Regions from separate parts of the Uliginosibacterium paludis genome, predicted to be linked through region 2. Evidence: predicted binding sites of a transcription regulator. Region 2 holds the regulator's gene; each other region holds the start of a gene.

Region 1 (9,675 bases), on a different contig from region 2:
GCACGCGGGGCGTGAGCTGCCACCAGTCGAGCCCCACCTCGTAGAGCGCCCACACCAGGGTGGCCGCCAGAAAAGCCGCATACAGCGGCGTGGCGGCCGGGTGGCGCCGCGCAAGCATGACGCCGCATGCCATCAGCATCAGTCCGCCGATCAGGTAGTAGAGCGAACCGCCGCTGACTGCCAGCCAGCCGCCGGCAATGCTCATGTAGAGCCCGAGCGCGCCGACGAAGCTGCCGGTGGCCAGCGCCACGATGTGTCGATCTTCGGGATCGCTCCCGCCCTGCGCAGCGTCTGCCATGTCCGATCCTTCCGCGATGCACCTGTTCCTGCCCCAGACGATGCACTGCGCGCGCGGGAGCGACGATCAGACGAGGCGGGCGGCGAATGTCAGCACCGTCCTACAGGGCAGCTGGCAGTTTTTGAATGAACCAAGCCCGGAGCCCGCGGTCCATCAGAAAGGAGCACCCCGGAAACCGGACAAGGAGGAAACATCATGGAGACCATCAACCGCAACAACACGCAGGTATTCGACGCACGCGGCATCAGTGCCGGCGTTCGCCACACCGCATTCTTCGGCGTCATGGACAGGCTCGAAGCCGGCACCGTCATGCGTTTCATCAACGATCAGGATCCGCAGTCGCTGCTGGCCCAGATTGCCCAGCGCTACGGCGACCGCGTCCGCCCCGAGCAGATCGAGGGCGTCGGCCGCGTCGTCATCGATTTCCACATCGGCAGTGACCGCCGCGCCGCCTGAGACCTGCCGGTCGCCGACGCCATTCAGCCCGGGCGACCCGGCAGCAGGCTGAAAAGCCCGAAGCCCCCCAGCATGCCGGCACAGAAGATCAGTGCCGGCTGCCAGGCCGAGCCGAGCCCGACCAGCGCCGGGCCCGGGCAGAAGCCGGCCAGGCCCCAGCCGATTCCGAAGAGCACGCTGCCCAGCACCAGGCGCGGCGTGATGCCGTGGGATGCCGGCAACTGCAGCGGCGCCCCGCCAAGCGTCCGCTGCCGCCGGCGCAGCCACTGGAAAGGCAGCACCGCCACACCGATGGCACCGGCCATCACGAAGGCCAGCGAGGGATTCCAGCTGCCCGCCGGATCCAGAAAATCCTGCACCCGCGCGGGGTCCGTCATGCCGCTCAGGATGAGTCCCAGGCCAAAGAGGAGCCCGCACAGCGCGGCGATCGCGGCCTCGGCCGCACGCGACTTCATGCGCCACCCCACACATGGCGGAGCAGCCACACGGTGAGGAACCCGGCGGCCATGAAACTCGCCACCGAGACCAGCGAGCGCAGCGAAAAACGCGCGAGCCCGCAGACACCATGACCACTGGTGCAGCCATTCGCCATCCGGGTGCCGAGGCCCACCAGCAGGCCCGCGCCGAGCAGCATTCCGGGCGAGGCCGCGCTGTGCGGCGTAGTGCCGGAGTCGCTCACCAGGCGCAGCAGCCAGGGCGCGGCCAGGAGCCCGCCGAGGAAGGCAATGCGCCAGAGGCGATCCGGCGTGCCGCGCGTCAGCAGCTGGCCGGCGATGCCGCTGATCCCGGCAATGCGTCCGCAACACAGCGCCAGCAGCGCCGCCGCCAGACCGATCAGCGCACCGCCGGCGAGTGCGCTCCAGGGAGTGAAATTCACGAGGTGCATGGCATCAGCGCTTCAACACGAGACCGCCAGTGTAGTGGCGTCCGCCGGGTGTGTGCAGCGCAGGGCGGCAGGCGCCGGTTGCCCCTGACAGGGCCCTGGCGGCAAACTGTCGCAGGAATGGCGGGCTTCTGGCGGCATCGCCCGACGCCTCCGCAGGGACACTTGCCTCACCCCGATCAAGCGTGAGGACGCAGCATGGACATCAGCATGAACGCACAACAGATCCGCCGGCTGCGCGAAGCGCGCGCCTGGTCCCAGGAACATCTGGCCGAAGCCGCGGGCCTGAGCCTGCGCACCATCCAGCGCGTCGAAGCCGAAGGCAAGGCCTCGGCCGAAACCCGGCTCGCCCTGGCGGGGGCCTTCGGCATTCCGGTGGCCGAGCTCTCGGCCGGCCCGGCCGAGATCAGCCCGGAGCCCGCCTCCCGCGGTCCGGCTGCAGAGACCGGCGACACCCCTGCAGCGATTCCCGTCACGGCACCGATGGCCGCGCCGCCGGCCAGGCAACGCATGAGCTGGGCGCAATACCGCGTGCTGCGCATCCTCGTCATCATCGCCTTCCTGCTCGCGCTGGACGTCTTCCAGCACGGCACCATCACCTGGTCCCGCTGGCCGCTGCTGGGCCTCTCACTCGTCTGCCTGCTCCGCTGGCTGCGCTGCCAGTACGTCGAGCCGAAACCCGAGCGCCGCTAGGGGCGGTTGAGGTCTGGGGTGCGCCATGACACAGGCCTGATGTAGCCCGGATGCAGCGCAGCGGAATCCGGGGGCGACACTCCGACAAATCCCGGATTCCGGTTTTCGACATGCGGCGCAGTTCGCTTTGCTCAGTGCGCCCTACGAGCTGAAGAGCAGGTGGCGCCGGTTTACCAGTGAGGAGCGTGTCGTGAGCGTTTTCGCGGTGTGTGAGGCGGAGGATCAGGCTTGAAGCGCCCTGCAAGCTCCGGACGCTGGCTTTGATCCCTTACCCGGGTGACTTGCTGCCTTCGCCGTGCGTGCCGTTGTGCTGCGGGCTCAGGCCTGCGCCGGGGGCGGTGGTGCGCACAGTTGGCTGACGAGCCAGGTGCAGCCTGCGATGGTCGCCACGAAGCCGGCGAGGAACCAGGGGAAAGGCAGCACGCCGTAGGCCAGTGGCTTGGCCACGCCGAGGAAGCTGCCGTAGAGCAGGCTGCCGGTCGAGATGCCGAACATCAGATTGCGGCGCAGGGGCGACGCGCGCTGCAGGGTCCGCCGGATCAGCCAGGAATTCGCGCCCCACAGCAGCACCAGGCTCACCTTGGTCCACAGCTTGGGGTTGTTCAGATAGGTCATCGGATCGTTCAGGTAGAGACCGACGCCGATCAGGATCGCGCCTGAGATCCACAGATGCGCCTCGCCCCAGCCGAAGACATGGCGCCACAGCGGGTGACTGCTTTCCTCGCCGCGCAGCACGCGGGCAAAGTGGAACACGGCCATCATCGCCGCCACGGTGGCGAGCAGATGGTAGAGCGCCGCGAGCGCGACGATGAACTTGGCAAACATGGCAGGCAACACGATCCGGAGGGCGCAGCACTCCCCGGGAGTGAGGAGGTGCTTATCATACGCAAATGATACCTACTCTCATTTGAAGGCTATTCATCTGCATCAAGAAAGGCTCACTACGGAGGGCTTTGGCGAGGAGTGGTGACGAGTTCAAGCTGTGAAGGGGTTTGAGCGAACGCGTAGCCCGGATGAAACGAAGTGGAATCCGGGGTTGAGGCTCCGAGAAGCCCCGGATTCCGGCTTTTAGCCTTCATCCGGGCTACTTGCTGCGCGCCGGAGAGGCAAAAAGCGAGGCCTGACCCCGGTTTTCGGAGAGGACCAGCTGGCGCTGGTTTCCGTAGGGTGCGCATTGCGCACCATTTCGCAGAGTCCGCGTGCGCGGTGCGCACCCTACCGGGCTGGGAGGACTTTGAATGGCTGATAGCGTAGCCCGGATGCAGCGTAGCGGAATCCGGGTTGAGGCTCGGACAAGCCCCGGATTCCGGCTTTCAGCCTTCATCCGGGCTACTTGCTAGCTCCGGCCTTTACCCCGTCCCTCTACCTGCAATTCGCGCATAGTGTCTTGCTTGAGCAGATGTTCGATAGTGCGGACTGGCATCCCGCCAAGGTCGCAGGGGGTAACACATGAACGAACCACAGAAGGTAACTGCACACAAACGCTGTCCTGTTAAAGGTTTTAGGGTTTGCGTCAGTCATAAGTACCAAGAAGGCATGCCACCTCATAGTTTCGACTGCACACGCAAGCTTGAATGCCATGTGTCCACGCCTTATCCAGGCGGAGCTGGCAGAAGTGTCAATTTGCACCTTTGCCCGCTCAACACTCAGAAACCTTAGAAAGACGAAACCCCGCCGAAGCGGGGTTTCGTTTTGATGCTTTGGTGCAAAGGCTGCACCGGTCGCGGGAATCGTAGCGAGCGGGCCGAGGTCGAAACGCGGAGCGGAAACGTACGAGCAGTACGTTGAGCACCACAGTTTCGAGATCGGCACGCGCAGTAGATTCCACGCGTGCCGGAGGGCATTACATGCCCATGCCGCCCATGCCACCCATGCCGCCCATGTCGGGCATGCCGCCGCCAGCCGGCTTGTCTTCGGCCAGTTCGCCGACCATGCAGTCGGTGGTGAGCATCAGGGATGCCACGGAAGCGGCGTTCATCAGCGCGGTGCGGGTCACCTTGGCCGGATCCAGCACGCCCATTTCGACCATGTCGCCATAGACGCCGGAAGCGGCGTTGTAACCGTAGTTGCCCTTGCCTTCCAGGACCTTGGAGACGACCACGGAGGGCTCGTCACCGGCGTTCTGGACGATCTGGCGCAGCGGCTCTTCGATCGCGCGCAGCACGATCTTGATGCCGGCTTCCTGATCGGGGTTGTCACCCTTCACCGAGCCGATGTTGGCACGGGCACGCAGCAGGGCCACGCCACCACCGGCGACGATGCCTTCTTCCACTGCAGCGCGGGTAGCGTGCAGGGCGTCTTCAACGCGAGCCTTCTTTTCCTTCATTTCGACTTCGGTGGCAGCGCCAACCTTGATCACGGCCACGCCGCCGGCCAGCTTGGCCTTGCGTTCCTGCAGCTTTTCGCGGTCGTAGTCGGAGTTGGAAGCGTCGATCAGGGCGTCGATCTGGGCCACGCGCGACTGGATGGCGTCAGCGGAACCGGCGCCGTCGATGATGGTGGTGTTTTCCTTTTCGACTTCAATGCGCTTGGCTTGGCCGAGGTCGTCCAGGGTGGCCTTTTCGAGCGACAGGCCGACTTCTTCGGAGATCACCTGGCCACCGGTCAGGATGGCGATGTCTTCCAGCATGGCCTTGCGACGGTCGCCGAAGCCCGGAGCCTTGACGGCCACGGTCTTCAGGATGCCGCGGATGTTGTTCACCACCAGGGTGGCCAGCGCTTCGCCTTCGACGTCTTCAGCCACGATCAGCAGCGGACGGCCAGCCTTGGCGACCTGTTCCAGCACCGGCAGCAGGTCGCGGATGTTGGAGACCTTCTTGTCGAACAGCAGGACGAAGGGGTTGTCCAGGGTGGCGATCTGGCGATCCTGGTTGTTGATGAAGTAGGGCGACAGGTAGCCGCGGTCGAATTGCATGCCTTCGACGACATCCAGCTCGTTGTCCAGGCTCTTGCCGTCTTCAACGGTGATCACGCCGGCCTTGCCGACCTTGTCCATCGCGGTGGCGATGATTTCGCCGACGGATGCGTCGCTGTTGGCGGAAATGGAACCGACCTGGGCGATTTCCTTGCTGGTGGAGCAGGGCTTGGCGGTCTTCTTCAGCTCTTCGATCAGGGCGGCGACAGCCTTGTCGATGCCGCGCTTCAGATCCATCGGGTTCATGCCGGCGGCCACGAACTTCATGCCTTCGCGCACGATGGCCTGGGCCAGCACGGTGGCGGTGGTGGTGCCGTCACCGGCCACGTCGGAGGTCTTGGAAGCGACTTCCTTGACCATCTGGGCGCCCATGTTCTCGAACTTGTCCTTCAGTTCGATTTCCTTGGCGACGGAGACACCGTCCTTGGTCACGGTCGGGGCGCCGAAGGAGCGCTCCAGCACCACGTTGCGACCCTTCGGGCCGAGGGTCACCTTGACGGCGTTGGCGAGGACATTGACGCCAGCAACCATGCGTTCGCGAGCGGAATCGCCGAACTTGACTTCTTTAGCAGCCATTTCTTACTCCAGAAATTTGAATGAATTCGTGTGGGGAAAGTCGGGAGGCGCGCGTCGCGAGCGGGGCGCGATGAAGGCGAGGAGCGGAAACGTACGCGTTGTACGTTGAGCACCACAGCCTTCAGCCCGGCCCGCGCAGTAGCGCGAGACCGATCTTTAGGCTTCGATCACGCCGAAGATGTCTTCTTCACGCATCACGAGCAGTTCAACGCCATCAACCTTGACGGTCTGGCCGCTGTACTTGCCGAAGATCACCTTGTCGCCAACCTTCAGTTGCAGGGCGCGGACGGAGCCGTCGTCCAGCAGCTTGCCGGTGCCCACGGACACCACTTCGCCCATGTCGGGCTTTTCAACGGCAGAGCTGGCCAGAACGATGCCGGAAGCAGTCTTCTCTTCGGCTTCAACGCGCTTGACGACAACGCGGTCGTGCAGGGGACGAATCTTCATATTCACTCCTGTTTAAGGGCTTGATTCAAAAAACTTGGGCACCAGGCCCGGGGGTTTCCGGGGGCGGGCCGACCGGCATGAACCGGTTTTGTTAGCACTCACCCCTGACGAGTGCTAATGATAGGGGCGGGGTAGGGTGATTTCAAGGGCAGGGTTTTCAAAATAATCATGGACCTGCCGCATGGCCCGATGGCGCGGCTCGCGCCGTGCAGCCCTGCACGCCTCGGGCTCAGAGACCGCCGGCGGGGGCGTGCGCCGGCAGGGTGTCGGGCGCCTGCAGCAGGCTTTCGGCGAAGTTGTGGGCTTCGGCCAGCGAGCGCAGGGTGTTGCTGCCAGCCGGTGTCTTGAGCGAGGCACAGCTTGTTTCGCTGCCGAGCTGGCAGCCGCTGCTGAGCGGGCAGCCGGCAAAGAGTTCGGCGGCCCAGTCGGCAAACACGCGGACTTTCGGCGACAGGTGCCGGTTGTGCTGATAGAGCACCGAGATCGGCATCGGGGCGGACTGCAGATGCGGCAGCACCTCGATCAGATCGCCGCGCTGCAGTTCGCGGAACACCATGAAGCGCGCCGGCTGGATCAGGCCGAAGCCCTGCACGCCGCAGGCCACATAGGCGTCGCCGTCATTGACCGAGACGACGCCGCGCATCTTGATCTCGGTCGTTTCGCCGTCGACCAGGAAATCCCAGTCGATGTTGCGGCCGGTGCGGCTGGAGAAGTAGTGCACCGCCTGGTGGTGCTCCAGCAGATCCTCGATCGAGGTCGGAATGCCGTGGCGCTCGATGTAGGCCGGGGCGGCGCAGACCACGCTGCGGAAGGTGCCGATGCGGCGGGCGATCAGGGAGGAGTCGCGCAGCTCGCCGATGCGGATCACGCAGTCCACCGCCTCGCGCACCATGTCGACCGGGCGGTCGGTCATGCCGATCACGATCTCGAGATCGGGGTAGCGCTGGTGGAACTCGCACAGATTGGGAATCAGGATCTGGCGCCCGATCACCGGCGGCACGTCGATGCGCAGGCGACCGCGCGGGCCACGCTCGGCGTCAATGAACGAAGCTTCGGTGTCTTCGAGCTCGTCGAGGATGCGCACGCAGCGCTCGTAATAGGCCGCGCCGTCCGGCGTGAGGCTCAGGCGCCGCGTGGTGCGGTTGAGCAGCCGCACCTTGAGGCGTTTCTCCAGACTCTGGATGGTGGTGGTGACGGTCGCGCGCGGCAGGCCGAGGCTGTCGGCTGCCGCGCTGAAACTGTTGGCATCCACCACCCGGGTGAACACCTGCATGGCCTGGAAGCGATCCATTTCCTGCTCCTGAGGGAGGCCCGATGTCGCTGCGCGAGCCCAAGGGTCTCGATTGATTATTCGTGAGTGCTGAATAGTGTTGCCGGAATTTGCGTATTTATTCAAGTTAATTCCTCCGACATCATTCACTCAGGCCCACGCCGCACCCCAGCGACGAAGCACCGGACCTTCGATCCGTGCCGCTTTTCCCACCCCCGCCTCATCAGCAAGTTCCAGGAGTCGTCTCATGTCTTCCGAATCCCGCTCCCAACTGGCGCTTGCCGTGACCATGACCCTCATGATCGCGGCTGCTGCCGGTCTCGGTGCTTTCAGCATCACCGCCGCCGAAGCCGATGAACCCGCTGCCGCCCCGCCCGCCACGGCGGTGGAGGTGGCACGCGTGCCCAGCCGCAAGGTCGTTGACTGGCAGCGCTACTCCGGCCGGCTCGAAGCCGTCGAGCGGGTCGAGATCCGGCCGCAGGTCTCCGGCCAGATCACCCGAGTGCATTTCCAGGATGGCAGCCTGGTGAAGAAGGGCGACCCACTCTTCACGATTGATCCGCGTCCGTTCCAGGCCGCACTCGACCAGGCACGCGCGAGTCTCGCCGCGGCGGAGGCCCGTGCGGCTTTCACTGCGTCCGAACTGGCGCGCAGCGAGCGCCTGCTGGCCGACAACGCGATCGCGCGCCGCGATCACGAGAGCCGGCAGAACGCGGCCCGCGAAGCCGACGCCAATCTGCTCGCCGCCCGTGCAGCGGTCGAGGCGGCGAAGCTCAATCTTGCCTACACCAGCATCACCGCGCCGGTTTCGGGCCGCGTCTCCCGCGCCGAAGTGACGGCCGGCAATGTGGTGGCTGCCGGTGCGGCTTCGCCGGCGCTGACCTCGGTGGTGTCGGTGGCCAAACTGTATGCCGCCTTCGATGTGGATGAGCAGACCTATCTGCGCAGCATCGCGGCCAGCCGCCAGGGCAAGGCCGCGCCGGTCTTCCTCGGGTTGGCCAGCGAAGACGGCTACCCGCGCCAGGGTCAGGTGAGCTCGGTGGATAACCGCATCGATGCCTCCTCCGGCACGATCCGCGTGCGGGCGGTTTTCGATAATCCCGATGGCATGATGCTGCCGGGGCTTTATGCGCGCATCCGGCTCGGCGGTACTGCCGAGCATGAAGCCGTACTCGTCGATGAGCGCGCCGTGTCGACCGATCAGGACAAGCGCTTCGTGCTGGTGCTCGACGACAGCAACCACGCGCAATACCGCGAGGTGCGCCTGGGGGCGGTGCAGGACGGCCTGCGTGTGGTCGACAGCGGGCTCAAGGCTGGCGAGCGCATCGTGGTCAATGGCCTGCAGCGGGTGCGCCCCGGCGCCTTGATCGCGCCCACCGAGGTGCCGATGCAGGCGCCCGGAAGTGTCGCACCGAAGCTCGCCAGCGCTGCCCATGGCTGAGCCACGCGGCGAAAACAAGAAAATTCCAGGGAGCCCCCCATGAATATCTCGAAGTTCTTCATCGACCGCCCGATCTTCGCGGGCGTGCTGTCGGTGCTCATCTTGCTCGCCGGTGTGCTGGCGATGTTCAAGCTGCCGATTTCCGAATACCCGGAAGTGGTGCCGCCCTCGGTGGTGGTGCGCGCGCAGTATCCCGGCGCCAATCCGAAGGTGATCGCCGAAACCGTGGCTTCGCCGCTGGAGGAATCCATCAATGGCGTCGAGAACATGCTCTACATGCAGTCGCAGGCCAACAGCGACGGCAACCTCGCGGTGACCGTCTACTTCAATCTGGGCATGGACCCGGACAAGGCCCAGCAGCTGGTGCAGAACCGTGTCTCGCAAGCCTTGCCGCGTCTGCCCGCCGACGTGCAGCGCCTCGGCGTGACGACCACCAAGAGCTCGCCCACGCTGACCATGGTGGTGCACCTGCTCTCGCCGGACGACCGCTATGACATGACCTATCTGCGCAACTATGCGCTCATCAACATCAAGGATCGCCTGGCGCGGATTCCGGGGGTCGGAGAGGTGGCGCTGTGGGGCGGCGGGAATTATTCCATGCGCATCTGGCTGGATCCGGGCCGGGTGGCGCAGCGCGGTCTCACCGCGAGCGAGGTGATTGCCGCGATCCGCGAGCAGAACGTGCAGGTGGCCGCCG
Region 2 (9,675 bases):
CGCAGCGCGTGGATGAAATCCGGGCGTTCGTTCAGGCAGTCGATATAGCCGAACTCACGTCCGCCGGCCTGGAGGAAGGCGGCCTTGCATTCCATGCCGATCTCCTCGATCGTCTCCAGACAGTCGGATACGAAACCGGGGCAGATGACATCGACCTTCTGCACGCCTTCCCTGGCCATCTTCTGCAGGCTGGGCTCGGTGTAGGGCTGAAGCCATTCGGCTCGCCCGAAGCGCGACTGGAAGGTCACCAGGTATTGCTCCTGGGTGAGCGAGAGGTACTCGGCCAGCAGGCGTGCGGTTTTCTGGCATTCGCAGAAGTACGGGTCCCCGCGATCGAGCGAAAAGCGGGGGGTGCCATGAAAGCTCATGACCAGCCTGTCGGGGATGCCGTGCTGGTGCCAGTGCTCCACCACACGCTCGCCCAGCGCGCGGATGTAGTCCGGATGATCGTGGAAGCTCCTCACGAAGCGCAGTTCGGGCAGGTTGCGGATCTTCAGCACCGCGCGCGCCACCGCATCGAAGCTGCTGGCACTGGTGCTGGCGGCATATTGCGGATAGAGCGGCAGCACCAGGATGCGGTCACAGCGTTTTTCCTTCAGGCGCATCAGCGCGCCTTCCACATCCGGCTGACCATAACGCATGGCGTATTCAACCTGCAGCGCGGGATGTCCGGCTTCGGTGAAATAGCCTGCCAGCAGCTTGGCCTGGCGCTCGGTGTGCAGGCGCAGCGGCGAGCCTTCCTTGCTCCAGACCTTGGCGTATTTTTCGGCGGACTTCTTCGGACGCGTTGTCAGCACGAAAAGGTTCAGGATCAGCCACCAGAGCGCCCGGGGAATCTCGACCACACGCGGGTCGGACAGGAACTGGCGCAGGTAGGGGCGTACGGCCTGGGCGGTGGGAGCGGCCGGGGTGCCCAGATTGATCAGCAGCACACCGATGCGGGCGGGCTGGCCGTGTTCGTGACGGGGTTCGGGAAGGTATCGGGGCATGGCGTGCGAAGTCTCGGTTCCTGTGGTCGACCCTGGCCGGCGGAGAGGGTTCGGTGCGTCAGTGATTCAGCAGTGTTTTACCAGCAAGCCGGCCAGCGCGTGCGGCGCTGGCCGCTATGGAGGGAATAGCTCAGGCCTGACCCGAGAGCGCGTTCGAGAGCAGGCGGGCGGTGATGTCGACGATCGGAATCACGCGTTCATAGGCCATGCGTTGCGGGCCGATGACCGCGATCGTGCCGACGACCTGACCGTCGACTTCGTAGGGCGCGGTGACGACGCTGCATTCGTCGAGCGGGCTGATGCCGGATTCGCCACCGATGAAAAGCTGCACGCCTTCTGCGCGATTCGAGATATCGAGCAACTGAACAAGGCCCGACTTCTGTTCGAACATGCGGAAGAGTTCGCGCAGCCGGCTCATGTTCGAGGAAATGTCGTCCACCTCCAGCAGCTTGCGCTCACCCGAAATCAGGTAGCTGCTGCCCTGATCCTCCATGGCGTCCTGGCCGGCGGAAATCGCGGCGGACATCAGCTCGGTCATGTTCTGCTGGAGCTGGACCAGCTCGCTGCGAAGGTGATCGACCATCTCGCCGAACGCAAGTCCGGCACAGTGGTGGTTGAGGTAATTGGCCGCAGTGACCAGCTCGGAGGAGGAGTAGGGGCGCTGCGTGAAGAGGATGCGGTTCTGCACATCGCCGCCCATGGTCACGATGATCAGCAGCACGCGGGTGTCCGACAGGCTCACGAACTCGATCTGGCGCACCTTGGCGGCTTCGCGCCGTGGCGCCGCCACGATGCCGGCGAAGCTGGTGAGCTCGGAGAGCAGGCTGGAGGCCGCGGACAGCACCCGGCGCGGCTCGTCCGGATGGATATGGGATTCCAGCTCGCGCACCTCGGTCTGCGCCAGCGGCTTCACGGTGAGCAGCGTGTCGACGAAGAGCCGGTAGCCGCGTGCAGTGGGGATGCGCCCGGCCGAGGTATGCGGGCTGGTGATGAGCCCCATCTCTTCCAGGTCGGACATCACGTTGCGGATGGTCGCTGGCGAGAGCTCCAGCCCTGATTGCTTCGACAGCACGCGCGAGCCCACGGGCTGACCCTCGGCGATATAGCGTTCGACGAGCGTCTTGAGCAGCAGCTGGGAGCGTTGATCGAGTTGCGACATGGGCAGATTGTAAGGGCTCCGTCGCGCGCGCGGGAGAGGGTTTCCGGCGAGGGGTGTCGCACTGTTGCATGGGCGGCTCACAGGCCGGTGATGCCTGTGGTTTAATCCCGCCCATGAGCGAGGAATTCCGAATTGTTGCCGTGATCGGCAAGTATCGCAGTACTGACGTCTCCGGTTCGGTGGCTGCGATGGCGGCTTTCCTGCGCGATCGGGGTATCGAGGTCTGGATCGAAGCCGGCACGGCCCAGCTGGGTGGCAACGAGGCCGGGCATCGCGTCGCCAGCATCGAGGAGATCGGCGAGTATGCCGATCTGGTGATCGTGCTGGGGGGCGATGGCAGCATGCTGACGGCCGCGCGGGCGCTGGGCATGCACCAGCTGCCGCTGGTGGGCGTGAATCAGGGCCGGCTGGGTTTTCTGACCGACGTGTCGCATGCCGAAATGTTCGATCGGGTGGGCGAGATCCTGGACGGCCGCTACCTGCGCGAGCGTCGTTCGCTGCTCGAAGTGGAGCTCTGGCGAGAAGGCCTGCATCTGCGCACTGCCATGGCCCTCAATGACATCGTGCTTTCCCGCGGCGAGATCGGCCGCATGATCGAATTCGAGCTCTCGGTGGATGGCGAATACATCTACACGCAGCGCTCCGACGGCATGATCATTGCCACGCCGACTGGCTCCACCGCCTACGCGCTCTCCGCCAATGGCCCCATCCTGCACCCGCGCCTGGCTGGCATCGTGCTCGTGCCGCTGTGTCCGCATGCGCTGACCTACCGGCCACTTGCCCTTGCGCAGGACAGCGTGGTCGAACTCAAGGTGCTCGGTGACCGGGCGCGCGACGCGGTGGTGCACTGTGATGGCCAGACCATCGTCGAAGTCGGGCGCGGCGATGTGCTGCGCATCCTGCGTTCGGACCACGGCGTGACCCTGCTGCACCCGGAGGGCTACAGCTATTTCAACGTTCTGCGCGAAAAACTGCACTGGAGCGCAGTGCCCGATCTTTCCTGATGAACTGTATGTCTATACAGTTCAGGCCGCATCCTTTCCATTCCCTGACTTGAGTTGAAGCCATGTTGCGTCGTCTGCTGATCCAGGATTTCGTGCTGGTCGATCGCCTTGAACTCGATTTCCGTACCGGATTCGGCGCGCTGACCGGCGAGACCGGTGCCGGCAAATCCATCCTGCTCGATGCGCTCTCTCTGCTGCTGGGCGAACGGGCCGATGGCGGCATGGTGCGCGCAGGACGCGAGCGGGCCGATCTGGCGGCCGAATTCGAGCCGGAGGCCGGCGCGCCGGTTTTTGCGTGGCTGCGTGAACAGGATTTCAACATCGAGGACGGCCTCGTCCTCCTCCGGCGTGTGGTCGATGCGGGCGGCCGCTCGCGGGCCTATATCTGCGGCATGCCGGCGACGGCGACCCAGCTGCGCGAGCTGGGCGACTTCCTCGCCGACATTCACGGCCAGCATGCGCATCAGGCCCTGTTGCGGGCGGATGCACAGCGCCTGCTGCTCGACGGCCATGCCGGCCTGCTGCCGGCAGCGCGTGAGGTGGCTGCGGCCTGGCGTGACTGGCAGGCCGCCCGTCGTGCGCGTGAGGAAGCCGAGAAGGGCATGGAAGCGCTTCAGCAGGAGCGCGAGATGCTGGCGCATCAGGTCGGCGAACTCGAGAAGCTCGCCTTCGAGCCAGCCGCCTGGGAAGAAACCAATGCCGAGCAGGGGCGACTCGCCAATGCCAGCAATCTGATCGAGGGCGCCGGTGCTGCGCTGGATGCCATCAGCGACGGCGAAGTGCCGCTCGCTGGCGAGGTCGAGCGCATTGCCGCGCGCCTGGGCGAGTTGAGCGGGTTCGATGCCGCGCTGGGCGAGATTGCCGAGCTGGTGTCGGAAGCCGCGATTCGTTTGGATGAAGCCGGTCACGCCCTGCGCCGCTATGCTGATCGCGTGGATCTTGATCCGGCCCGACTGGCCGAGGTTGATGCGCGCATCGACGCGGTGGTGAGCACGGCGCGCAGGTATCGGGTGCCGCCCGAAGGCCTGCCCGCGCTGCTGGAAACGAGCGCTGCGCGTCTGGCGAGCCTTGCCGAGCTGGCGGATCCGGCGGCCCTGCTGGCCCGTGAGTCGGCTGCCCGCGAGGCTTTCATGAACCGGGCCGGCCAGCTCTCGGCCGCGCGCCGCGAATCGGCCGTCCGGCTGGCTGCCGGGGTCACCGAAGCGATGCAGGAGCTCGCGATGGCCGGTGGCCGTTTCGAGATCGCGCTGCAGCCCGAGCCGGAAGGTTCGGCCAACGGGCTGGAGCGCATCGAGTTCCTGGTGGCCGCCAACCCGGCCCAGCCGCTGCGACCGCTCGGCAAGGTGGCCTCGGGCGGCGAGCTCTCGCGCATCGGGCTGGCGATCCAGGTCATCACCTCCGAATCGCAGTCGGTGCCGACCCTGATTTTCGATGAGGTCGACAGCGGCATCGGCGGCCGTGTGGCAGAGATCGTCGGCCGCCGTCTGCGCGAACTGGGCCAGGGGCGCCAGGTGCTGTGCGTGACCCACTTGCCGCAGGTCGCTGCGCAGGCTGACTGGCAGTGGCGGGTGGCGAAGGACAGCAGCTCCGGCGAAACCCGCTCCGAGCTCATCGAGCTGGACGAAGCCGGTCGCATCGAGGAAATCGCCCGCATGCTGGGCGGCGTCAACATCACCGAGACGACGCGCAGCCACGCCGCCGAACTGCTCGGTCTGGCCTGAGCCGGAAAAAACGCCAGCGCGGCAATCCGGATCAAGTGCGAGCGGGGCGCATGGCGCCATACTCGGAGGCTGTTTCAATCCCCTGTAGCTTCCCGACATGAACACCTCCCTCGCACATCAGCAACTGATCGAACTCTGGCCCGACCAGCCTCCCGGCTCGGCTGGTCTTTCCCTCGTGCAGACCGTCGAAGAGCGCAGCCCGGACGTTTCGCAATTTCGCGACCGTGCGGTCACCGGCATCGGCCAGCCGACGCTGACTGTCTGGAAGCCAGCGCAGCCCAATGGCACCAGCATCGTGCTGGCGCCCGGCGGCGGTTATGTGCGGGTGGTGCTCGACAAGGAAGGCATTGAAATCGCCGAATGGCTCAACACCCTGGGCGTCACCGTTTTCCTGCTGCTCTACCGCCTGCCGGGCGAAGGTCATGCGGAGCAGAGCAAGGTGCCGTTGCAGGATGCGCAGCGCGCGCTGCGCCTGGTGCGCGCCAATGCTGCAGCCTGGGGGCTCGCCGCGGACCGCGTGGGTGCGATGGGATGTTCGGCCGGCGGTCATGTGATCGGCTCGCTCGCGACCCTCTTCGAGCGTGAGGTGTATGCACCGGTGGATCTGGCGGATCGCGTGTCGGCGCGGCCGGACTTTGTTTCGCTCCTCTATCCGGTGATCACCATGGACCGCCGCTGGGCGCATCCGGGTTCGCGTCAGCGCCTGATGGGCTATGCCAGCGAGGTCGGGCACGACGCTGCACTCGAAGCCGCGTGGTCCTGCGAAAAGCAGGTGACAACCGAAGTGCCGCCCTGCTTTATCACCCACGCGGCAGACGATGCCTCGGTGCCGGTGGAGAACGCGCTCGACTTTCATCGTGCGCTGCTCGCCTGCAAGGTCAGCGCGGCACTGCATGTCTTTGAAAGTGGTGGTCACGGCCACGGTATCCGGCTGGCAAGAGGCAAGCCGGTGGAAGCCTGGACGGGCCTGTTCGAACGCTGGCTGCGCCAGCATGGCTGGATTGCCTGAGAGGAATCACATGAGTCTGGACGCTGATCTTGAGCGCATCACCCTGCAGGAAGAGCGCCTGCAGTTCGCCACATTCGACGCGGATACCGCCTGGCAGCTCGGCTGCCACCTGCGCGAGCAGGCGCTCGCGGCCGGCCATGCGATCGCGATCGAAGTCCGGCTGCATGGTTTTCCGCTGTTCTACAGCGCGCTGGGCGGCACCTCGCCAGACAACGCCGAATGGCTGCGCCGCAAGCGCAATGTGGTCGAGCGTTTCCACAAGAGCTCGTATGCCATCGGCTTGCTGATGGAAAAACGCGGCATGACGCTGAGCGAGCGCTACGGCATCCCGCTGGCAGACTTCGTGGCCGCTGGCGGCGGTTTCCCGCTGCGCGTGCGGGGCGTTGGCGTGGTCGGCTTCATCGGCGTCTCGGGCCTCGCTCAGCGCGATGATCACGCTTTCATTGTTGCCGCGCTGGCCGATTTTCTCGGTCTGTCGCGGGCCGAGCTTGCATTGCCTGAAGCCGACTGAGTCCGGCACGTGTATTGAAAAAGGGGGAGTTCAAATGTATCCAGCACGTCGAGCGTTGGCAGGCCTGAGTTGCGGGCTTGCAATTGTCATTCTTTCGGCTTGTTCCTCGAAGGGCGGCAGCGAGGGCCAGATTCTGACCGGTCTGGTGTCGGCTGAAATGCCGTTTGCCGGCGCCCGCGTGACGGTGCTGGATGCCACCGGGCAGACGCGCACTGCGCAGGCCGACGAGCGCGGTGTCTATCGCGTGGATACCAGCGGGCTGGTCGCTCCACTGCTGGTCTCCGCGATCGAAGCGGGCAGCAACACCAACTGCCGCTACAACGCCACGCTGCGCGCACGCTGCATGGCTTCGGTGCTGACGGAGCTCGAGCGGCACGACAACGTGGCGAACGTGAATCCGCTGACCGATCGCATCGTCTCCGACGTGGCGGTGAGCCTGGGTTTCCAGGGGCCGCAACAACTGGTGGAATCCGGCAAGGCGGCCGGGATCAGGGAAGAGGCTGTCGAGCTCGCGCGGCGTGAATCCCTGGCGGGGTTTTCCGCGGCACTGAAGGCCGCCGGCGTGAAGAACGTCAAGCGCTTTGATGCTGTCAGCATTTCCACGGCGGATGGCCTGCAGGGCCTGGGCGCGGTGCTGGAAGTCGTCAATCACAATCGCAACTACGACAACCCGAGCAGCGAGTCGGGCCATACCGTGCTCACCGACATCAGCTTCAGGCCCATCGTCGGCCTGGTCGGCAAGGGGCCTTACGAGCCGCTCGATTACCCGCGTGCGAAGGCTGAACTCGCGGCCATCCAGGGTGCGAAAGCGCGAGTGCTGGTGGTGGGGGATTCCACCGCCGCGACCTATGAACGCGAACGTCTGCCGCGCATGGGCTGGGGTCAGGTGTTCGAAGCGCGTTTTCGTGATGACGCCGGCGTGAAGGTGCTCAATGGCGCGCGCTCCGGCCGCAGTTCGAAGGATTTCTTCATGGGCGGCTGGTATCAGCAGATGGCCCGCTTCATGAAGCCGGGTGATCTGGTGCTGATCAATCACGGCCACAATGACCAGAACTGCGATGGCAGCAAGAAGGAGCGCGGGCCCGCCGATGTGGCCGGGCTCTGCACCTACCCGGATGACATTGCGGGCAAGCCGCAGTTTCCGGAGGGCAAACCCGAGATGAGTTTCCACAACTCGCTGCAGCGCTATGTGGACATGGCCCGCGCAGCCGGTGCCACGCCGGTGCTGCTGACGCCCACCACGCGGGTCTGGAATGCTTCACGCAAGGAAGGCTTCCCGGTGGTGCACCAGCATCTGACCCAGCAGAACGAAGCAGGCGGCTTTGCTTATACCGGTGACTATTCGCGCACCATCGGAAACACCGCGAAGGCGGCTGGCGTGCCGCTGATCGATCTCGAAGCGAAGACCATCGCCTTTGCCAACGCACATGTGGCGGATTGGAAGGACTACTGGCTCGCGATCGGCGACTTCAAGGCCTATCCGTATTACGCCACGCAGTCTTCCGGCACGCAGGCCAAGCCCGACACCACCCACTTCCAGCAGAAGGGCGCGGAAGCCGTCGCTGCCATGGTGGCGGACGGCATTCGCGAAACGCCGGCGCTGCGCGAGTGGGCCGAGCGCCTCAAGCCTTGAGGCCCGAGCAGGCTGAGGAAAACTACATCGGCAGGCCGACGTAGTTTTCCGCCATCGTGGCCTGGGCGGGCTCCGAGTGCAGCAGGTAGTCGAGCTCGGCTTCCTGCATCTTCTGGCCGAAGCCGGCGTTCTCTGGGAAGTTGTGCATCAGCGAGGTAAACCACCAGGAGAAACGCTCGGCTTTCCAGATCCGCGCCAGCGCGCGTTCGGAATAGCGCGCCAGACCTTCTTCGCTGTGCGTGTTGTACCAGGCGTCCAGCGCCTCCGCGAGATAGCTCACATCCGAGGCGGCGAGGTTGAGCCCCTTGGCGCCGGTCGGCGGCACGATGTGCGCTGCGTCACCGGCGAGGAACAGCCGGCCGAAACGCATCGGCTCGGTCACGAAGCTGCGCAGCGGCGCGATGCTCTTCTCGATCGAGGCGCCCGTCACGAGGGACTCGGCCGCTGCCGGATCGAGCCGGCGGCGCAGCTCGGCCCAGAACTCTTCGTCACTCCATTGCTCGACCTTGTTGTCGAGCGAGCACTGCAGGTAGTAGCGGCTGCGGGTGTGTGAGCGCATGCTGCAGAGCGCGAAACCGCGCGGGCTCTTCACATAGATGAGCTCGTCCGATACCGGCGGCACGTCGGCCAGCACGCCCAGCCAGCCGAAGGGATAGATCTTCTCGAAAGTGCGGTGGGCGCCGGCCGGCACACTGGCCCGGCACACGCCATGAAAGCCGTCGCAGCCGGCAATGAAATCGCAGGCCAGCGTGTGCTGAACGCCATCTTTGGTGAAGCGCACTTCCGGATGCGCGCTGCCGAAATCATGGATGCTGACGCCTTGCGCTTCATAGACCGTTGGCAGACCCTCGGTGGCGCGCGCTTCCATCAGGTCGCGGGTGATTTCAGTCTGGCCATACACGGTGACATGCTTGCCACCGGTCAGGCGGGCGAGGTCGATGCGGTGGCGCTGGCCGTCGATGCAGAGCTCGTAGCCGTCATGGAGCAGGCCTTCGCGATGCATGCGGGTCGCGACGCCTGCGCGTTCGAGTGCGTCAGCCGTGGTCTGCTCGATCACGCCGGCGCGGATGCGGCCCAGCACATACTCGCCGGTCTGCCGCTCGATGATGACGTTGTCAATGCCGGCGCGATGGAGCAACTGCCCCAGCAGCAGGCCCGAGGGGCCGGCGCCGATGATGGCCACGCGGGTGCTCTGCGGGATGTTCATGTCTTGTCTCCTCCGGCGTCTGACGCGCCTGTACGGAATGCACTGCGGATCAGTGCGGATCCTGGTCGATTTCGGTCAGGGTGGCGGCGTTGTAGCGCTCGCCGTGGATGTGGGCCGGCTGGAACAGGCGGTCCAGCTCGCGAAGCTGGGCCTCGCTCAGCACGACGCTGGCGGCCCCCATGTTTTCCTCCAGATGGCTGATCCGGGTGGTGCCCGGAATCACGCTGATGATCGGGTCGCGCAAGAGCCAGGCGAGTGCCAGCTGCGGCAGGCTGCAAGCGGCCTCCTGCGCGATGCGGCGGGCGGCTTGCGCGAGCGGCAGGTTGGCTTCCAGGTTGGCGGCGTCGAAGCGCGGCATCGACAGGCGCAGGTCACCGGGCGTGAGGCTGGCGGTGTCACTCAGGCCACCCAGGAAACCGCGCGCGAGAGGGCTGAAGGCGAC
Region 3 (9,675 bases), on a different contig from region 2:
GTGCGGTGCACACATCTTGTCGCGGGCAGGCAGATTCAGCCACAGCTGGAAGCCTTCCATCAGGCCCTCTTCCTGCTCAGGCAATTCGGAATGGATCAGGCCGGAGCCCGCGGTCATCCATTGCGCGCCGCCAGGCCCGAGCAGGCCGGCGTTACCGGCGCTGTCATGATGCCGCATGCGTCCGGCAATCATGTAGGTCACGGTTTCGAAGCCACGGTGCGGATGGTCCGGAAAGCCGCCGATGTAGTCGTCTGCCTTCTCGTTGCGGAACGCGTCGAGCATCAGGAAGGGATCCAGCCGGCGTTGCAGATCCTGGGTCAGCACGCGCGTCAGCTTCACGCCTGCGCCGTCCGAAGTCGCCCGGCCAGCCACAAGACGCTCCACTTTGCGGGACGTCAGCCCCTCAATGCTCTTGCTCATGATCCACTCCTTAACTTGTACCGGACGCAGCCTGCGCTGCGCCCGCAAACCGCTCAGAGCGCCAGGGCGGCAATCTCGGCTTCGGCGCCTGCAAAGGCCTTGTTAGCAGCCTCTTCACCCATCGACAGGCCTTCGGCATGGATGAAGGTGACGTCGGTCATGCCCAGGAAACCCAGCACGCTGCGCAGGTAAGGCACTTGCGAGTCGGCCGGGGTGTCCTTGTACAGACCGCCGCGTGCGAGGGCGACATAGACCTTCTTGCCCTTGAGCAGGCCTTCAGGGCCGTTCTCGGTGTAACGGAAGGTCACGCCGGCCTTGGCAATCGCATCGATCCAGGCCTTGAGCTGGACGGTCACGCCGAAGTTGTACATCGGCACGCCGATGACGATCACGTCAGCCGCCTGCACTTCGGCGATGGTGGCCTGGTCAATCGCGGCGCGGGCAGCCTGCTCCGGCGTGCGGGCGTCGGCCGGCGTGAAGATGGCGCCCAGCGCGGCTTCGTCGAGTACCGGCTGGGTCGTGGTATCGCGCACCACCAGACTGGAGCCCGGCTTGAGCGACTGGAGGCGGGCCACGATGCTGTTGGCCAGACGGGTGGAGGCCGAGGCGGTGCCGCGGACGCTGGAATTCACTTGCAGGATGTTCATGCTTGCTCTCCGTTGAAAGATCTTGGGGTGAGTGCACTTTATTCCCGCACCTTACGCACCGGAAGCCATCAAAACGGATAGCATTGTTCCACCGTCGGAACAATCTACCGCCATGGATCTCGACGCCAACGATCTCCTGCTCTTCGCCCGCGTGATTGAAGCCGGCAGCTTTTCGGCGGCCGCCGAACGCGCCGGCCTGCCCAAATCCACCGTCTCGCGACGCCTGGCTGCGCTGGAAGCGAGCCTGGGAGAAAGGCTGATCACGCGCAGTACACGCCGCCTGCTGATCACCGAGTTCGGTCAGGGCATCCTCGAACACGCGCGCCGTCTGCAGGAAGAGGCGGAAGCCGCCGCCGCCTTTGCCCAGCACCGGCAGGCCGCGGTACGCGGTTCGCTGCGCGTCACGATGCCGCCGGATTTCGCGGAATGGCTGCTGACGCCCCTTCTGCTGCAATTCGCCGCGGCCTATCCGGAAGTCCGGCTGACGCTCGACATGTCCGCCCGGCGGGTCGACATCCTGGGCGAGCAGTTCGACCTCGCACTGAGGGTGGCGCAGCGTCTGCCCGACGACGCCACGCTGGTCGCCCGGCCGCTGTTCGAGATACACAGCGGGCTCTATGCAAGCCCGGCCTATCTCCAGCGTTTTGGCACACCGACCGAGCCTGATGCGCTGATGCGCCATACCGCCCTGCATCTGATGGCAAGCAATGGCGAGCCCCAGCGCTGGCGGCTGACACGGGGCAACGAACTCTGGGACGACCTGCCGGCCGGCCTGCTGCAGGCGAACTCGGTCTCACTGCTGCGCCAATTGAGCATGCACGGTCTGGGCATCGCGGGCATGTCCAGCCGCTTCGTACAGGATGCGGTCAGTCAGGGCCTGCTGGTCCGGCTGCTGCCGGACTGGGAGCTGCCGGCCGTCACGGTATGGGCCGTGATGCCCGGGCGTCGGCTTGTGCCAGCGCGCACGCGCGTCTTTCTCGACGCCTTGTGCGACGTGGCAAAAGCCTTCTGAAAACAAAACGCCCGGCCAGGGCCGGGCGCAGGAACGATGGCAACAGGCGCTCAGGCGCTCAGCGCCAGCTTCATCTTCTGCATCGCCTTGACTTCGATCTGACGGATGCGCTCGGCCGACACGCCATATTCGGCAGCCAGTTCGTGCAGCGTGGCGGGATTGTCTTCCACCAGCCAGCGACGCTGGACGATGGCACGGCTGCGCTCATCCAGGCTGGCCAGCGCACCGCGCAGGCCTTCGTCATGCAGGCGCTCGGTTTCCGCGGCTTCCAGAACCTCGACGGGCTCGGCCGACTCGTCCGCCAGCCAGTCGATCGGCGCAGCGCGATCATCATCGTCATCATGGCTGCGATCAATCGCCACCTCGCCGCCGGCAAAGCGGGTCTCCATCTCGACGACTTCTTCAGGCTTCACGCCGAGCTTGGCCGCAATGCCCTCGACATCCTCGGGCGAAAGTGAAGCCACGTCGCCTTTCATGCTGCGCAGGTTGAAGAAGAGCTTGCGCTGCGCCTTGGTCGTGGCGATCTTCACCATCCGCCAGTTGCGCACGATGTATTCGTGGATTTCGGCCTTGATCCAGTGCATGGCAAATGACACCAGCCGCACACCGCGGTCGGGGTCAAAGCGCTTCACGGCTTTCATCAGGCCGACGTTGCCTTCCTGGATCAGGTCGGCATGCGGCAGGCCGTAGCCCAGGTAATTGCGTGCGATCGACACCACCAGCCGCAGATGCGAGAGCACCAGTTGCCGGGCTGCATCCAGATCGTTGTCATGCTTGAGCCGCAGCGCGAGCGAGTGCTCCTGCTCATCGGTCAGCAGCGGATAGCGATTGACGGCCTGGACGTACTGATCGATGTTGCCCAGTGCATTCGGGACCGGAAAGGCCAAGGCTTGAGTCATGACTTGTATCTCCTTCTGCTTCAGGTTCTTCACCTGCCTGAATGTTAGCACTCTGCCCTATCGAGTGCTAAACGTGCAAGAGAGTTCCGCTCTTTAACATTCAGAAACACAAAACCCCGCCTGAACGGAGTCCAGACGGGGTCGGGTGGTCAAGCGGGTAAGGCTCAGAACGGGATGTCGTCGTCGAAATCCCCGAAGCCGCCCGAGGCAGGAGCCTGGGCGGGAGCCGGCGCCTGCCGGGGTGCCTGGGCTGCGGGCCGGCGCGGCGCCTGCTGGAAGTCATCCCCACCACGCGACTGGTTGTAATCGTCCCCGCCGCCATAGCCACCGCGGGAAGCTCCACCGCCGCCGCCTTCGCCGCCCTCACGCGAACCAAGCATCTGCATCTGGTCGGCGCGGATTTCAGTGGTGTATTGCTCCACGCCGTCCTTGTTGGTCCACTTGCGGGTACGCAGGCTGCCCTCGATATAGACCGGCCGCCCCTTCTTCAGGTACTGGCCAGCGATCTCGGCCAGCTTGCCGTTGAAAACCACACGGTGCCATTCGGTAGCTTCCTTCTTCTCACCGGTCTGGCGATCCTTCCAGGTGTCGGTGGTCGCCACCGTGATCGTGCAGAACGCATCGCCGCTCGGGGCGTAACGCGTTTCGGGGTCGCGCCCCAGATTGCCAACCAGGATGACCTTGTTTACGGATGCCATATGCACTCTCCTTCGAGAAAACCTGCTCCGTTCTGGCCTTAGGGCGGAGCGGTGACGGTTGATCGTGCGCCCCTCGGGCGACAGTGCGCGATGCTACCGCGAACCGCCCGGAATGGGCAGACGGCGCGGAAAATATGCGTGGCCCTGCCCGGACGGCTCGTTATATATTGAACGGTTTCCCCTTGGCAGCACGAGCAATGGACTGGATCCACATCCGCGGGGCACGTACCCACAACCTCAAGAATGTCAGCCTCGACATTCCGCGCAACCGCCTGACCGTCATCACCGGCCTTTCCGGGTCGGGCAAGAGTTCGCTCGCCTTCGATACGCTCTACGCGGAAGGCCAGCGTCGCTATGTGGAAAGCCTGTCTGCCTACGCCCGCCAGTTCCTGCAACTCATGGAGAAGCCGGATGTCGACCTGATCGAAGGCCTCTCTCCGGCGATCTCGATCGAACAGAAAGCGACCAGCCACAATCCGCGCTCGACCGTCGGCACGATCACCGAAATCCATGATTACCTGCGCCTGCTCTTCGCGCGTGCCGGCACACCGCACTGCCCGGAGCACGATCTGCCCCTGATCGCTCATACCGTGTCCCAGATGGTGGATCACGTTCTGGCCTTGCCGGAAGGCACGGCGCTGATGCTCCTTGCCCCGCTCGGGGCCGCACTGCCCGGCAGCCAGAACGATCTGATCGCGGAACTGCGCGCACAGGGCTTCGTACGGCTGCGGGTCGATGGCAAGGTCTGTGAGATCGACCAGATCCCCGAGCTGGATGAGGCAGGGCGACACAGCATTGACGTGGTCGTGGATCGGGTCAAGATCCGCCCCGACTCACGCCAGCGCCTCGCCGAAAGCTTCGAGACCGCGCTGGCACACGGGCACGGCCGCGCAGTGGCGGTGGAAATGGAATCCGGTACGGAGCACCCGTTTTCGGCGCTCTATGCTTGCCCGGCATGCGGTTTTGCCGTTCCCGAACTGGAGCCCCGGCTGTTCTCGTTCAACAACCCCGCGGGCGCCTGCCCAAGCTGTGACGGGCTCGGACACCATGACTTCTTTGATCCGGCACGTGTTGTCGCTCACCCGGAACTCTCACTCGCAGCGGGCGCCATCCGTGGCTGGGACCGCCGCAACCAGTTCTATTTCCAGATGCTGCAGAGCCTTGCAGCGTTCTACGAGTTCGAGATCGACGAGCCCTTCCAGTCACTCCCGGAAGCCGTACAGCAAGTGGTTCTCCATGGGTCCGGGCAGCGCGTCATGCCCTTCCGCTATCTGTCGGAATCCGGGCGTACGGTCACCAAGGAGCACAGCTTCGAAGGCATCATCCCGAACCTGGAACGCCGCCTGAAAGAGACCGACTCGGTCGCCGTCAAGGAGGAACTCGGCAAGCTGCGCTCGACACGCCCCTGCCCCGAATGCGGCGGCAGTCGTCTGCGCAAGGAAGCGCGCAACGTCCGGATCGGAACGAAGTCCCTGCCCGAAATCGGTGCCATGGCGATCCGTGACTGCCAGCAGTATTTCGCCAGCACGCAACTGAGCGGCAACAAGGCTCAGGTGGCCGACAAGGTCATGCGGGAAATCGCCTCACGGCTGCAATTCCTGATCGACGTGGGTCTGGACTACCTGAGCCTCAATCGCTCGGCCGATACCCTGTCGGGCGGCGAGGCCCAGCGGATTCGGCTGGCCTCGCAGATCGGCTCCGGCCTCACCGGCGTCATGTACGTGCTTGACGAACCTTCAATCGGCCTGCACCAGCGCGACAACGACCGCCTGCTGGCTACGCTGCGCCGGCTGCGGGACATCGGCAATACCGTGATCGTAGTGGAGCACGACGAAGACGCCATCCGAATGGCCGACCACGTCGTCGACATGGGCCCCGGAGCGGGAGAGCATGGCGGCGAAGTGATCGTCTCGGGCACCCCCGCCGAGGTGGCGGCAAGCCAGGACTCCATTACCGGCGCCTTCCTCACCGGCAAGCGGAAAATCGAGGTCCCGACGAAACGACTGCGTCCGGATCCAGCCAGAATGCTGCGGCTCGAGGGCGCAACCGGCAATAACCTCAAGGACGTCACGCTGGAAATCCCGGTCGGGTTGCTGACCTGCATCACCGGTGTATCCGGATCTGGCAAGTCGACCCTGATCAATGACACCCTCTACGCCATCGCCGCGCGTGACATCCACGGCAGTTCGATCGAGCCTGCACCCTACCGGGCCGTGCATGGCATGGATCACTTCGACAAGATCATCAGCGTCGACCAGGCACCGATCGGCCGCACTCCGCGCTCCAACCCGGCCACCTATACGGGCCTGCTGACCCCGATCAGGGAACTGCTGTCCGGCGTCCCCGAATCAAGGGCGCGCGGTTACGGCCCGGGGCGCTTCTCCTTCAACGTGAAAGGCGGACGCTGTGAGGCCTGTCAGGGCGACGGAATGCTTCGCGTGGAAATGCACTTTCTGCCCGACGTTTTCGTTCCCTGTGACGTGTGTCACGGCAAGCGCTACAACCGGGAAACCCTCGAAATCCGCTACAAGGGACAGTCAATCGCCGACATCCTGGACATGACAGTGGAAGAAGCACAGCGCTTCTTCGAAGCCGTACCGGGCGTCTCGCGGAAGCTAGACACGCTCATGGAGGTCGGGCTCGGCTACATCCGTCTGGGACAGAGCGCCACGACACTCTCGGGCGGCGAAGCACAGCGCGTAAAACTGGCGCTCGAGCTCTCGAAGCGAGATACCGGACGCACGCTCTACATCCTGGACGAGCCCACCACCGGCCTGCACTTCCATGACATCGAGCTCCTGCTTCAGGTACTCGACCGCTTGCGCGCTCACGGCAATACCATCGTTGTCATCGAGCACAACCTTGACGTGATCAAGACCGCAGACTGGCTCGTCGACCTGGGCCCTGAAGGCGGGGCGGGCGGCGGCCGCATCCTGGCCGCCGGGACTCCGGAGGCGCTGAGTCAACATCCGGAGAGTCATACCGGACGCTACCTCGCGCCTTTCCTGTCGTCAGCAAAGACAAACCAATAAGACTCCGCTCACCCGGCCGACCGAAGCCGGGTTCTCCGGACGAGCATGTTATCGGCGCAGGGGCCCGAAGAAGCACAGTGACGAACCGTCATCTCAACCCAGGCAATTGGGCCGCGCCGGCTCGTCGAAACAACGCGAATGAATAAAGCGGCCTCAGTTGAGCCGCCGTGCCGGTCCGCCTGGGCGCACCACAACACACGCGACCGTCAGTCAAGGATGGCCAGTCAGGATACAAGCACGTCCGCGAACGCCCTGCCTGATACGCCCTGAACCATGCCGCTTGTGATTTTCATGGACGGAGCCCCGAAAACGCCGGACAACGGGCGATGCACAATCCCCAAGCCGTCATCAGGTGCAAGCCAATGGCGCGCCACGCGGCAACTCGAAACCGGCAAACGCCCGGACTGCGGAGACTTTCCTGTGCCAGACAAGAAAAAACCCGCTCTAGGGCGGGTTTTTTCTGAGGCGCCGGGCAGCTTATTCAGCAGCAACAGCTTCGGCCGTTTCCGGTCGGTCCAGCAGCTCGACATAAGCCATCGGAGCATTGTCGCCAACACGGAAGCCACACTTCAGGATACGCAGGTAGCCACCATTCCTGGAGGCGAAACGCGGACCGAGTTCGTTGAAAACCTTCAGCACCATTTCGCGATCGCGCAGGCGGGCAAACGCCAGACGATGATTCGCGAGAGACGGGTTCTTGCCGAGAGTGATCAGCGGCTCCACCACGCGGCGCAATTCCTTGGCCTTGGGCAGAGTGGTTTTGATGACTTCGTGACGCAGCAGTGCGTTCGAAAGATTCTGCAGCAGAGCCTTGCGGTGGGCGCTGGTGCGGTTGAGCTTGCGGAGGCCGTTACCGTGACGCATTTTCGTTATTCCCTATTGCTTGCAGCTCAGACGGTCTTCTCAAGACCAGCCGGCGGCCAGTTTTCCAGTTTCATGCCCAGCGTGAGACCACGCGAAGCGAGCACATCCTTGATTTCGTTCAGCGACTTGCGACCCAGGTTCGGGGTCTTGAGCAACTCGGTTTCAGTACGCTGAATGAGGTCGCCGATGTAGTAAATGTTTTCTGCCTTGAGGCAGTTCGCCGAGCGAACGGTCAACTCAAGATCATCCACCGGACGCATCAGGATCGGATCGATCTGAGGCGCCTTGGGCTCGGCAGCAGCCACCGGCGTGCCTTCGAGGTCGGCGAATACCGACAGTTGATCCATCAGCACGCGAGCGGCAAACCGGATGGACTCTTCAGGATCAACAGCGCCGTTGGTTTCGATATCGATCACCAGACGGTCCAGGTCGGTACGCTGCTCAACGCGAGCGCTTTCGACTTGATAGCTCACGCGACGCACCGGGCTGAACGACGCATCGAGAACAATACGACCGATGACCTTGTTGTCACCGTTCAGCGGGCGCACATTGCCAGGCACATAGCCCCGGCCCTGCTCGACCTTGATCTGCATGTCCAGCTTGCCGCCGGGAGCCAGATGCGCGATGACGTGGTCCGGATTGATGATCTCGACGTCGTGAGTGACTTCGATATCGGAAGCCTTGACCACGCCTTCACCGGATTTCGACAAGCGCAGCGTTGCTTCGGAGCGATTGTGCAGCTTGAGCACGACACCCTTCAGATTCAGCAGGATGTCGACCACGTCTTCACGCACGCCGTCGAGCGTAGAGTACTCGTGGAGTACTCCTTCGATCGACACTTCGGTCGGAGCGTACCCCGGCAGCGAAGAGAGCAGGATGCGGCGCAGCGCGTTACCCAAGGTGTGCCCGTAACCACGCTCGAAGGGCTCCATCACCACAACGGCATGAACCGGGGAGATGCTCTGCACATCGATAATGCGGGGTTTCAGGAGGCTATTACTCTGCATGTCCTATCCTTGTCACGTTTGAACTGCATGAACCCGCATTAACGCGAGTACAGTTCGACAACCAGACTCTCGTTGATGGTCGAGGGAAGCTCTGCGCGTTGCGGGTAAGCCTTGAAGGTACCCTTTGCTTCCTTGGCATCCACTTCCAGCCACTCGGGGAAACCACGACCTTCAGCAGCCTGGAGGGCAGCCTTGGTACGCAGATGCGCACGAGCACCTTCTGCCAGGGAAACGACGTCGCCAGGCTGAAGCGCATAGGACGGAATGTTCACACGCTTGCCATTGACCAGCACGCCGTTGTGACGAACCACCTGACGAGCCTCGGCGCGCGAACCACCAAAACCCATGCGGAACGCCACTGCATCGAGACGACCTTCGAGCAGCTGCAGCATGTTTTCGCCGGTTTGACCCTTGCGACGATCGGCCTCTGCGTAGATCTTGCGGAACTGACGCTCCAGAACCCCGTAGATACGGCGGATCTTTTGCTTTTCACGCAGTTGCTGACCGTAACCGGACAGACGCTGACCAGACTTCTGACCGTGTTGGCCAGGCGCATACGAACGACGTTCGATCGCGCACTTGTCGGTAAAACACTTTTCGGCCTTCAGAAACAGCTTCTCACCTTCACGGCGACACTGACGGCACTTGGGATCGAGATTGCGAGCCACGTTCTTCTACTCCTGTTAGATGCGGCGACGCTTCGGCGGACGGCAGCCGTTATGCGGCACGGGGGTAATATCGGTAATCGACGTGATCTTGAGGCCCAGCGCGTTCAAAGCACGAACGGCAGACTCACGACCCGGACCCGGACCCTTGATGCGCACTTCCAGATTCTTCACGCCACATTCCTGGGCAGCCTTGCCAGCTGCCTCGGCAGCCACCTGGGCCGCAAACGGAGTGCTCTTGCGGGAGCCTTTGAAGCCCGCACCACCCGAGGTTGCCCACGACAGTGCGTTGCCTTGACGATCGGTAATCGTCACGATGGTGTTGTTGAAGGACGCATGGATATGCGCAATACCTTCAGCAACGTTCTTTTTTACTTTTTTGCGAATTTTCGCAGCAGTCTTTGCCATGATCTACCTCAGATTACTTCTTG

The links. The regulator HrcA, encoded in region 2, represses chaperone genes, less so after heat shock. The targets are predictions, from matches to a motif close to TNTTAGCACTCNNNGNCNNNGAGTGCTAANA.
Positions count from the first base shown of each region.
Region 1: a site for HrcA is predicted at 6,357-6,387, ahead of ABDB87_RS05940 (co-chaperone GroES). Genes of this name have one in related genera too.
Region 3: a site for HrcA is predicted at 3,021-3,051, ahead of rpoH (RNA polymerase sigma factor RpoH). Genes of this name have one in related genera too.

Region 1 is NZ_JBDIVF010000002.1:195,958-205,632, reverse strand. It holds gene ABDB87_RS05975 (membrane-bound PQQ-dependent dehydrogenase, glucose/quinate/shikimate family) at 1-298, opposite strand, end outside; gene ABDB87_RS05970 (DUF2249 domain-containing protein) at 494-754, shown strand; gene ABDB87_RS05965 (DUF6691 family protein) at 778-1,209, opposite strand; gene ABDB87_RS05960 (YeeE/YedE family protein) at 1,206-1,640, opposite strand; gene ABDB87_RS05955 (helix-turn-helix domain-containing protein) at 1,848-2,330, shown strand; gene ABDB87_RS05950 (hypothetical protein) at 2,649-3,155, opposite strand; gene groL (chaperonin GroEL) at 4,174-5,820, opposite strand; gene ABDB87_RS05940 (co-chaperone GroES) at 5,977-6,267, opposite strand; gene ABDB87_RS05935 (LysR family transcriptional regulator) at 6,497-7,558, opposite strand; gene ABDB87_RS05930 (efflux RND transporter periplasmic adaptor subunit) at 7,785-8,978, shown strand; gene ABDB87_RS05925 (efflux RND transporter permease subunit) at 9,018-9,675, shown strand, end outside.
Region 2 is NZ_JBDIVF010000003.1:27,888-37,562, forward strand. It holds gene hemH (ferrochelatase) at 1-989, opposite strand, end outside; gene hrcA (heat-inducible transcriptional repressor HrcA) at 1,120-2,148, opposite strand; gene ABDB87_RS08950 (NAD(+) kinase) at 2,262-3,152, shown strand; gene recN (DNA repair protein RecN) at 3,215-4,873, shown strand; gene ABDB87_RS08960 (alpha/beta hydrolase) at 4,971-5,882, shown strand; gene ABDB87_RS08965 (heme-degrading domain-containing protein) at 5,893-6,393, shown strand; gene ABDB87_RS08970 (GDSL-type esterase/lipase family protein) at 6,428-8,026, shown strand; gene pobA (4-hydroxybenzoate 3-monooxygenase) at 8,049-9,233, opposite strand; gene ABDB87_RS08980 (aldo/keto reductase) at 9,283-9,675, opposite strand, start outside.
Region 3 is NZ_JBDIVF010000008.1:131,001-140,675, forward strand. It holds gene ABDB87_RS16585 (pirin family protein) at 1-420, opposite strand, end outside; gene ABDB87_RS16590 (FMN-dependent NADH-azoreductase) at 474-1,067, opposite strand; gene ABDB87_RS16595 (LysR family transcriptional regulator) at 1,180-2,079, shown strand; gene rpoH (RNA polymerase sigma factor RpoH) at 2,130-2,978, opposite strand; gene ssb (single-stranded DNA-binding protein) at 3,143-3,676, opposite strand; gene uvrA (excinuclease ABC subunit UvrA) at 3,874-6,708, shown strand; gene rplQ (50S ribosomal protein L17) at 7,186-7,572, opposite strand; gene ABDB87_RS16620 (DNA-directed RNA polymerase subunit alpha) at 7,599-8,579, opposite strand; gene rpsD (30S ribosomal protein S4) at 8,618-9,247, opposite strand; gene rpsK (30S ribosomal protein S11) at 9,263-9,652, opposite strand; gene rpsM (30S ribosomal protein S13) at 9,666-9,675, opposite strand, start outside.